DNA from 2 places in the Aeromicrobium sp. REDSEA-S38_B2 genome. Region 1 is predicted to be linked to the other one. Evidence: predicted binding sites of a transcription regulator. Region 1 holds the regulator's gene; the other holds the start of a gene.

The links. The regulator LexA, encoded in region 1, represses DNA repair genes until DNA is damaged. The targets are predictions, from matches to a motif close to TCGAACANNTGTTCGA.
Region 2: recA (recombinase RecA) is a predicted target of LexA. The motif match lies at 2,859-2,874, and genes of this name have one in related genera.

Annotation. Positions count from the first base shown of each region.
Region 1 covers NZ_LUNH01000097.1:105,739-110,147, reverse strand. The annotation lists gene A6Q81_RS16270 (ATP-dependent DNA helicase) at 1-1,721, shown strand, start outside; gene lexA (transcriptional repressor LexA) at 1,800-2,600, opposite strand; gene A6Q81_RS16260 (LysM peptidoglycan-binding domain-containing protein) at 2,994-3,353, shown strand; gene A6Q81_RS16255 (type 1 glutamine amidotransferase) at 3,393-4,109, shown strand; gene A6Q81_RS16250 (VOC family protein) at 4,119-4,409, opposite strand, start outside.
Region 2 covers NZ_LUNH01000093.1:22,552-26,960, forward strand. The annotation lists gene A6Q81_RS15690 (hotdog fold domain-containing protein) at 1-416, opposite strand, end outside; gene A6Q81_RS15695 (PadR family transcriptional regulator) at 498-1,055, shown strand; gene A6Q81_RS15700 (regulatory protein RecX) at 1,078-1,644, opposite strand; gene recA (recombinase RecA) at 1,647-2,726, opposite strand; gene A6Q81_RS15710 (hypothetical protein) at 3,173-3,616, opposite strand; gene A6Q81_RS15715 (DUF3046 domain-containing protein) at 3,722-3,916, opposite strand; gene A6Q81_RS15720 (GNAT family N-acetyltransferase) at 3,962-4,409, opposite strand, start outside.

The DNA of each region.
Region 1 (4,409 bases):
CCACGGCCACGCTGGGCCTGCAGCACCAGCTCGTGCAGCGCGACCTTCCCGCCCTGGTGAAGGGTGCGCACGAGGTGCTCGGCACCACACCCAGCTACGCCGTCGTCAAGGGACGCTCGAACTACGCATGCCTGCACCGGGTGCGCGAGGGGGTGCCCGACGACCAGGGCACGCTCGTCGACGTCCCGGAGGGGACGCTCGGTGCCGAGGTGCTCGAGCTGCGCGAGTGGGCCGAGGAGCTCGCCACCCAGCGGGGGAACGGCGACGGGTCGCACGGCGACCGCGAGTCGGCACCCTCGCACACCGACCGTGCGTGGCGGCAGGTCAGTGTCACGCACCGCGAGTGCCTCGGTGCCACGCGGTGCCCGCACGCTGCCGAGTGCTTCGTCGAACTCGCGCGGGAGGCCGCGTCGACGGCCGACGTCGTGGTCACCAACCATGCGCTCCTCGCCATCGACGCCATCGACGGCGTGCCCATGCTCCCGGAGTACGACGCGGTCGTCGTCGACGAGGCGCACGAACTGGCCGCCCGGGTCACCCAGGCAGCGACCGCCGACCTCGACCCGGCCATCGTCGAACGTGCCGCGCGGCGCGGACGGCCCTACACCGACGGCGAGACCGACGACCTCAGCGACGCGGGCGACGCGCTCGCGGCCGCGCTGGCCGGCGTCCAGCCAGGGCGGATCGACCACGTCGTCGACGAGCTGCACGAGGCGCTGGCGCGCGTGCGCGACGCCGCACGCGCCTGCCTGTCGGCGTTCCCTCGCGAGAAGGCGGAGGTCGAGGGTGATGCCGCACGGCAGCAGGCCAAGGCCGGACTGGAGGAGATCCGCCTGGTCGCCGACCGGATGGCGTCCCTGCGCGAGACCGAGGTGCTGTGGATGTCGGACGCTCGCGGACCGGTGCTGCACGTGGCACCCATCGACGTCTCGGGCAGCCTGCGCGACAAGCTGTTCGAGGAGAAGACCGTCGTCCTCACCAGCGCCACGCTGACCGTCGGCGGCGGGTTCGAGCCCGTGGCCGCGTCTGTCGGCCTGTGGCGCGACGATGCTGACCGGTGGACCGGGCTCGACGTCGGCTCGCCGTTCGACTACCGACGTCAGGGCATCCTCTACGTCGCGAAGCACCTGCCTCCGCCTGGACGCGACGGCATCACCGACGCGCAGCTCGACGAGATCGCCGACCTCCTCGAGGCCGCCGGTGGCCGGACCCTCGGGCTGTTCTCCTCACGTCGCGCCGCGGAGGCCGCGGCCGAGGGCGTCCGCACGCGCCTGCCGGGGCGGGAGATCCTCTGCCAGGGCGATGCGCACCTGTCGGAGCTGACGCGCCGGTTCGCCGCCGAGGAGGAGACCAGCCTGTTCGGCACGTTGTCGCTGTGGCAGGGCATCGACCTGCCGGGCGACACCTGTCGGCTGGTTGTCATCGACCGGGTGCCGTTCCCTCGCCCCGACGACCCGCTGATGAGCGCCCGTCAGCGACTGGTCGAGAAGCGGGGCGGCAACGGGTTCATGAGCGTCGCCGCGTCGCATGCAGCGCTGCTCCTCGCCCAGGGTGCGGGACGGCTGATCCGGCGCACCGACGACCGCGGCGTGGTCGCGATCCTCGACCCACGCATCGTCACCGCCAGGTACGGCAGCTTCCTGGCTGCGTCGCTGCCGCCGCTGTGGCGCACGACCGACCGTGCTGCCGTGCTCGGCGCGCTGCAGCGGCTCGACACCTGAGGGCCCCGAGAGCACGCAGACCCCGCACCTCACGGCGCGGGGTCTGCGGGTCGGGCGACGGCGACCAAAGGACAGGGTTCAGAGACGACGCAGGACCGTCGTGACCTTGCCCAGGATCGTGGCGTGGGTGCCGTCGATGGGGGAGTAGTCGTCGTTGTGCGGGAGCAGCCAGACCTGGCCGTCCTTGCGCTGGAACGTCTTGACAGTGGCCTCGCCGTCGAGCATGGCGGCCACGATCTCGCCGTTCTCGGCGACCGGCTGCTGTCGGACGACCACGTAGTCGCCGTCGCAGATCGCGGCGTCGACCATCGAGTCGCCGCGCACCTCGAGCAGGAACAGCGTGCCGTCACCGACGAGCGTGCGGGGGAGCGGGAAGATCTCCTCGACCTGCTCCTCGGCGAGGATCGGCCCGCCGGCGGCGATCCGCCCGACCATGGGCACGTACGTGGCCTCGGGGCGCTGGTCGCCGAATCCCGTCTCGTCGACGAGGGAGTCGTCGGCCGAGCTGAGCGTCCGTCGGGCCTTGACGACCTCGGGCAGGAAGATCTCGATCGCGCGGGGACGGTTGGGGTCGCGCTTGACGTAGCCGAGGCGCTCCAGCACCCGCAGCTGGTGCGCCACGGACGACGTGCTGGCCAGTCCGACGGCGCCGCCGATCTCACGCATGCTCGGCGGGTAGCCGCGCTGCTCGATCTGGTCGCGCATGAAGTGGAGGATCTTCTGCTGGCGTCCGGTGAGACCGGTCATCTCGTCGACCGGTCCGTCGGGGAGCTCGCGCACGGAGTTGCGTGAGCCCTTCGGGCGGCCGCGGCGCGGGGCCTCGCTGGACGGGTCGACAGCGTCGTCGGCTGGGTCGTCGGCTGGGGTGTCGTCGCTCATGGGGACCACGCTAGACCTCGGGAAGGACGTTTACAAACACATGTTCGACAGCGTGTCGCCGTTCGAACAAGACCCTCCACGGGGCTCCTCGCGGGTGCGCTCGAGCTTGAAAACGGTGGCAGGGACGGGTGTCATCGGTCACGATCGAACATTTCTTCGCATGACTTCTGCCTGGAATCGCAGTGGTGACCGGGCAGAGATCGACATCCTGTTCGACAGGGGGCTGCTTTTGTCGGCACCTTCCCCTACAGTCGTACACGTGTTCGATCGAACATCTGTTCGCCGGATTCGCTGAGCAACCGCCCGCGGAGGACCGACGTTCGAATGACATCGGCAGGCGTTCGATCGACACACCAGACCTCGCACGATCCTCTTCCTTCCCCGGAGGCCCCCATGAGCACCATCTCGATCACCACGTACGACCGTCGCAGCCTGCGTCGTCCCGCCGTTGCCGCTCCTGTCCGGCTGACCCGCCGTGGTCGCCTGGTGCTGGTGCTCGCGGTCATCGCCGCGCTCGCCGTGGGTGCGGTCGTGCTCGGCTCCTCCACGGTCGCCACCGACGAGGCCGGCGCCGTGCCCGCCACGCGCGTCGTCACCGTCCAGGAGGGGCAGACCCTCTGGCAGATCGCCGCCGAGGCCAACCCCGAGGGCGACGTGCGCGACACGGTCGACGACATCATGCGCATGAACTCCCTGCCGAGCGCCGGTGACCTGCAGCTCGGCTCCGACCTGGCGGTCCCGGTCTACCAGTGACCCGGCCGTCCGGCCCCGCGCGTCGGGCACCATGGGGGCATGGCTCCCGGACCTGACGCGCACCCCCTGGTCGTCCACGTCGTCGCAGATGCGACCGACCGCGACGGCGGGCACGTGCTGGAGCGGCTCGAGGAGCTCGGCGCCGAGATCGACTGGCTCGACCGCGACGACCTTCCGCCGCACTGGGACGCCAACGGCGTCGACCTGCTGCTCCTGCTCGGTTCGGAGCGCTCCGCGCACGACCCGCGGTGGGAGTCGGTCGTCGAGCAGGAGTCCGACATGGTCCGCGTCGCCGTCGGCACCGGGACGCCCGTGATGGCGATCTGCTACGGCGCCCAGCTCGCGGCACGAGCCCTCGGCGGCACGTCGTACCGCGGCGACGGAGCCGAGGCCGGCTGGAAGCGCATCGACACGATCGACGAGGTGCTCTGCCCGGAGGGCCCGTGGGCGCAGTTCCACCAGGACGTGCTGGCCCCGCCGCCGACCTCGACCGTCCTCGGCCACTCCTGGTTCGGGCCGCAGTGCTTCGTGGACGAGGCCTTCGGCGGGCGGGTCATCGCCTGGCAGTTCCACCCCGAGGTCACGACGGCGACGTTCGCCCGCTGGGTCGACGAGGACGCCGCGCTCGTGCGCGCGGAGGGCTCGTCGCCGGCCGAGCTCAAGCGCCAGGCGCTCGCCAATGCCGTGCGGAGCCGTCAGGCCGCGCACGACCTCGTCGACGCGGCGCTGGCGTACCTGCGCGTCCGGACCTCCTAGGCGTCCGGGTCAGGACGTCGTGACGTTGAACAGCCAGGCCACGCCGAACTTGTCGTTCAGCAGGCCGAACTCGTCGCCCCATGGCGCGGGCGCCAGCGGCACCACGACCTCGGCGCCGTCGCTGAGCGCGGTGAAGTAGTCGCGTAGGCGCTCGTCGTCGCCCGTGAGCGCGATGTTGATGGCGGTGCCCATCGCGGGGTCGTCGCCACCCGGTGGCGTGTCGGAGGCCATGATGTCCAGCCCGGCGTCGGACACGAGGTGGCCGTGCATGACCAGGTCGGCCCGCTCGGGGTCGTCGCT
Region 2 (4,409 bases), on a different contig from region 1:
GTGACCGTGCCGTCCTTCAGGGCGGCCGTGACGCGGACCGGGACGTCGGGGCCGTCGGCCCAGGCCTCGGGTTCGGACTCGGCGGTGCAGACGAGGTCGCCGTCGGACTTCGCCAGGTACTGCACGTCCATGCCCTTGGGTAGCCAGCGGTGGTCGCTCGGGCAGGTCGCCTCGGCGAGCAGTCCCATGGCGGCCTCGAGACCGTTGCACGCTGCGATCGCGTGCACGGTGCCGATGTGGTTCTGCACGCTGCGCCGCTTGGGGATGGTGATCTGCGCGAAGTGCGGCTTCATCTCCTCCACGCGGAGGTGGATCGAGGCGAAGTAGGGCGCCTTTTGTCCGTAGAAGATCGAGAACAGGCGCTTGCCCTGCGGGAGCGCTGACATCTTCTGGTACACGTCGAGGGTGCTGGGCATGCGCGCGAGTCTAGGACGCTGACAGCGACGCTGTCTGCGTCGCCGGGCCGAGTGTGGCGAACCGCTCAGTAGGGTGAGGCCGTGAACCTGTCGATGACGTCGTACGCGCTGCTCGGTCTGCTCGCGTTCGACGACATGTCGCAGACGACGGGTCTGACGGGCTACGAGCTGAAGCAGCGGGCGGACCGCACGCTCAAGTTCTACTGGACGTCGCCGGCGATGAGCCAGATCTACACCGAGCTCGACAAGCTGCTGGAGCGTGACCTCGTGCACGCCGTGGAGCACGTCGAGGGCCGTCGCACGACCCGCCGGTTCCGGATCAGCGACGAGGGTCGCAGCCAGGTCGAGCGCTGGTTGTCGGCGCCCGTCGACGACCCGTTCCCGGTGCTCAAGCACCCGGTGGCGTTGCGCCTGCTGATGGGCCATCTGACGTCGGCCGAGCACGTGCAGGAGATGCTCGAGGACTATCTGATCCGCCTCGCAGACCGGCGGCGTGAGCTCGAGGCCGTCCGTGAGCTGCTGGGCGACGTCGAGGAGGTGCGGTACGCCGCGCGCGTGGCCGAGTGGGGGTTGTCGTACTACGACAGCGAGCGCGAGATCGTCGAGCGGATCCGGCGCGACGTCGAGGAACGCGGCTGAACCGCGCTCCTCGACGGGTCGCTCAGGTGGAGACCAGCGGGTCCCACGTGACGCCGGAGTCGTCGGCGTCGAGCTCCTCGCGGACGACGTCGAAGGCGACCTGCGGTGAGTACCCCTTGCGGGCGAGCATGCCGGTGAGCCTGCGGATGCGGGTGGTGTCGTCGAGACCGCGCAGGGAGCGCAGCTTCTTCTGCACCAGCCGGTGGGCCGCCTGACGTTCGGCGTCGGGGTCGACGTCGGCGAGCACGTCGCGGGCGAGGTCGTCGGCGATGCCCTTGCGGCGCAGCTCGAGGGCGAGCACCTTGGTGGCGAGCCCCTTGCTGCGCGAGCGTGACTCGACCCAGGCCCGCGCGAACGCGGCGTCGTCGACGAGGCCGACCTCCTCGAACCGGTCGAGCAGGCGGGCCGCGACGTCGTCGGGCACGTGCTTGCGGGCCAGTGCCTCGGCGAGCTCGGCGCGGCTGCGCGGCGAGTCGGTGAGCTTGTTCAGCAGGATGGTCCGGGCGACCGACTCGACGTCGGCGTCCGGGTCCTGCTGGACGTCACGTGGCGCGTCGGTCGGCGCCGGCGGCTCGTGTCCCCCGGCCACGCTCAGAACTCCGTGGCCGGCAGGTCGACGTCGTCGACCTCCTCGTCGAGCTGTGCACCGACACCGAGGTGCTCCTTGACGCGCTTCTCGAGCTCCTCGGCGAGGTCGGGGTTGTCCTTGAGGAACTGGCGTGCGTTCTCCTTGCCCTGGCCGAGCTGGTCGCCCTCGTACGTGTACCAGGCGCCGGCCTTGCGGACCATGCCGGTCTCGACGCCGACGTCGATCAGGCTGCCCTCGCGGCTGATGCCCTGGCCGTACATGATGTCGAACTCGGCCTGCTTGAACGGCGGCGCGAGCTTGTTCTTGACGACCTTGACGCGGGTGCGGTTGCCGACCATGTCGGTGCCGTCCTTGAGCGTCTCGATGCGGCGGACGTCGAGACGGACCGAGGCGTAGAACTTGAGCGCCTTGCCGCCCGTGGTGGTCTCGGGCGAGCCGAACATGACGCCGATCTTCTCGCGCAGCTGGTTGATGAAGATGGCGGTGGTGCCGGAGCCGTTGATGGCACCGGTCATCTTGCGCAGCGCCTGGCTCATGAGACGGGCCTGCAGACCGACGTGGCTGTCGCCCATCTCGCCGTCGATCTCGGCCCGGGGCACGAGGGCGGCGACGGAGTCGATGACGATGATGTCGAGCGCGCCGGAGCGGATGAGCATGTCGGCGATCTCGAGCGCCTGCTCACCGGAGTCGGGCTGGGAGACCAGCAGCGCGTCGGTGTCGACGCCCAGCTTGCGGGCGTAGTCGGGGTCGAGCGCGTGCTCGGCGTCGATGAAGGCTGCGACGCCACCGGCCTTCTGGGCGTTGGCCACCGCGTGCAGCGCGACCGTCGTCTTGCCGGAGGACTCCGGGCCGTAGATCTCGACGATGCGCCCACGCGGCAGGCCGCCGATGCCGAGCGCGATGTCGAGGGCGGTGGCGCCGGTGGGGATGACGCTGACCGGGACGCGGCCCTTCTCACCGAGGCGCATGACGGCGCCCTTGCCGTAGTTGCGGTCGATCTGGGCGATCGCGTTGTCGATCGCCTTCTCGCGCTGGTCGCTCGTCACGGCGGTGACGGGCGCGAGGGGGGACTTGGGAGGCATGCGCTGGTCCGTTCTGCTCGGTGGGTGGCCGGTCGTCTACGACGCTAGGGGCCACCTCAGACATCTGGAGCCTCGTCGACCCCGCCTGTGGACAGCGACACCCTTCGCGTCAACCGTGTGCACAACCGTAGTACGAACACCTGTTCGAGCGGGTGCGACACGCCGGGACGTGCGTGTGTGGCGTTTCCGGGGTCGCCGCTGCGCTGCCTCGGCCTTCGCTGGGGCTGGTCACCGAAAGGGCCTCGACCGGACGGCTGGCATCGGCGATGGTCCGGGGTCTCGGGCTGTGGCTCGCGCTCGGGGTCGCCGCAGGATTCTGCGTTGGCTACGGGATCCCGTCGTGAACGCATCATCCTTCGGCCACGACACCCCTATCGGTGGATCTTCAACCGCAGGACGGTTCCTGAGGGTGCAGGTCCACCGATGGTGGCGGAGGGTCACTCGACCTACACGGAGGACCCGGACGAGGAGGCCTCGTCCTGGGTGGTGCTGCCGGACGGGGCCTGGTCGAGGCCGTCGGTGCCCGTGCCGTCCTGCGACGGGGGTGCGAGCTGGCCGTCGGGCGGAGTGGGGAGCTGACCGTCCTGGCCCATCGGGCCGCCGGCGCCGCCCGGGCCGGTCTGTCCCGTCGGACCGCCCTGCGAGGTCGTGCCCGGCGACGACGCGGGGCCCTGGCCGGCGACGGCGTGGCCGGTGGCGAAGCCACCCCCGAAGAGGGCGAGGGCGAGCACCACCGCGCCGGCGGCGACGGCAGCGGTCCGGCGTGGGCGCTCGGAGCTCGGCTCGACCGGCTCGTCGTCGGGCCGCGCGACCACGACCGTCTGCGGCGCGGTCGGGTGCTCGACGGTGTCGTCGACGTCGTGGGGGCGGATGGTGTCCGTGGTGCTCATCGTGGCTCCTTCGTCGGACCACTCGGCCCGTCGACCTCCACGATGGTCGGTCACCTTCGGCGCCCGCCGTGCCCATCCTGTGCGTCGCCCATGAGGGACACGGCTTCAGCGCTCGCGCGCGGGAAGCTCCAGGCTGGCGTGGACGGCGCGCCACACGACCTTGGGGTCGACACCCGCCTCGAGGGCCTCGCTGGCCGTCCGGCCGTCGAGCTCGGCCATGACCTGCGTCGCGGCCCAGACCCGCGCGTACCCCGGGCCGAGGTGGAGGGTCATCCGCTCCCAGAACTCGCTGTGCCTCATCGCGGCCAGCATGCCACGCGACACCCGGCGTCGGCGGGCCGGCCGTCAACCCAGCGCGACGATCTCGGCGAGCAGCCGGCGGTCGAGCGGACGGTCGGCGTGGATGATCCGGGCCGGGCCGTCGGCCCACGGCTCGACGTGGACCCGCTCGAGACCGGCCTGCTCGCTCACGCGGCCCGAGGCCGGGTTCGTCTCCATCGATCGCGCGACGACGGGCCAGTCGGGCTGCGTGCGCTGCGCGGCCCCGAGGGCGACGCTCGCGACCCACGTGCCGAGGCCGTGGCCCCAGACGCTCGGCGCGAGCCGGAAGCCCAGGTTCCACCAGCCGCCGCGGGGCGACACCCCACCGGTCCCGACGACGTCGCCGCGCACGGTGACGGCCCACTCCCCCAGGCCGCTCTCGCGCCAGTCGCGCTCGGCACGCTCGGCCAGCGCGACGCTGCGCTCGCGCTCGACGAACACGCCCTCGGGGAAGTGTCGCCAGGTCTCAGGA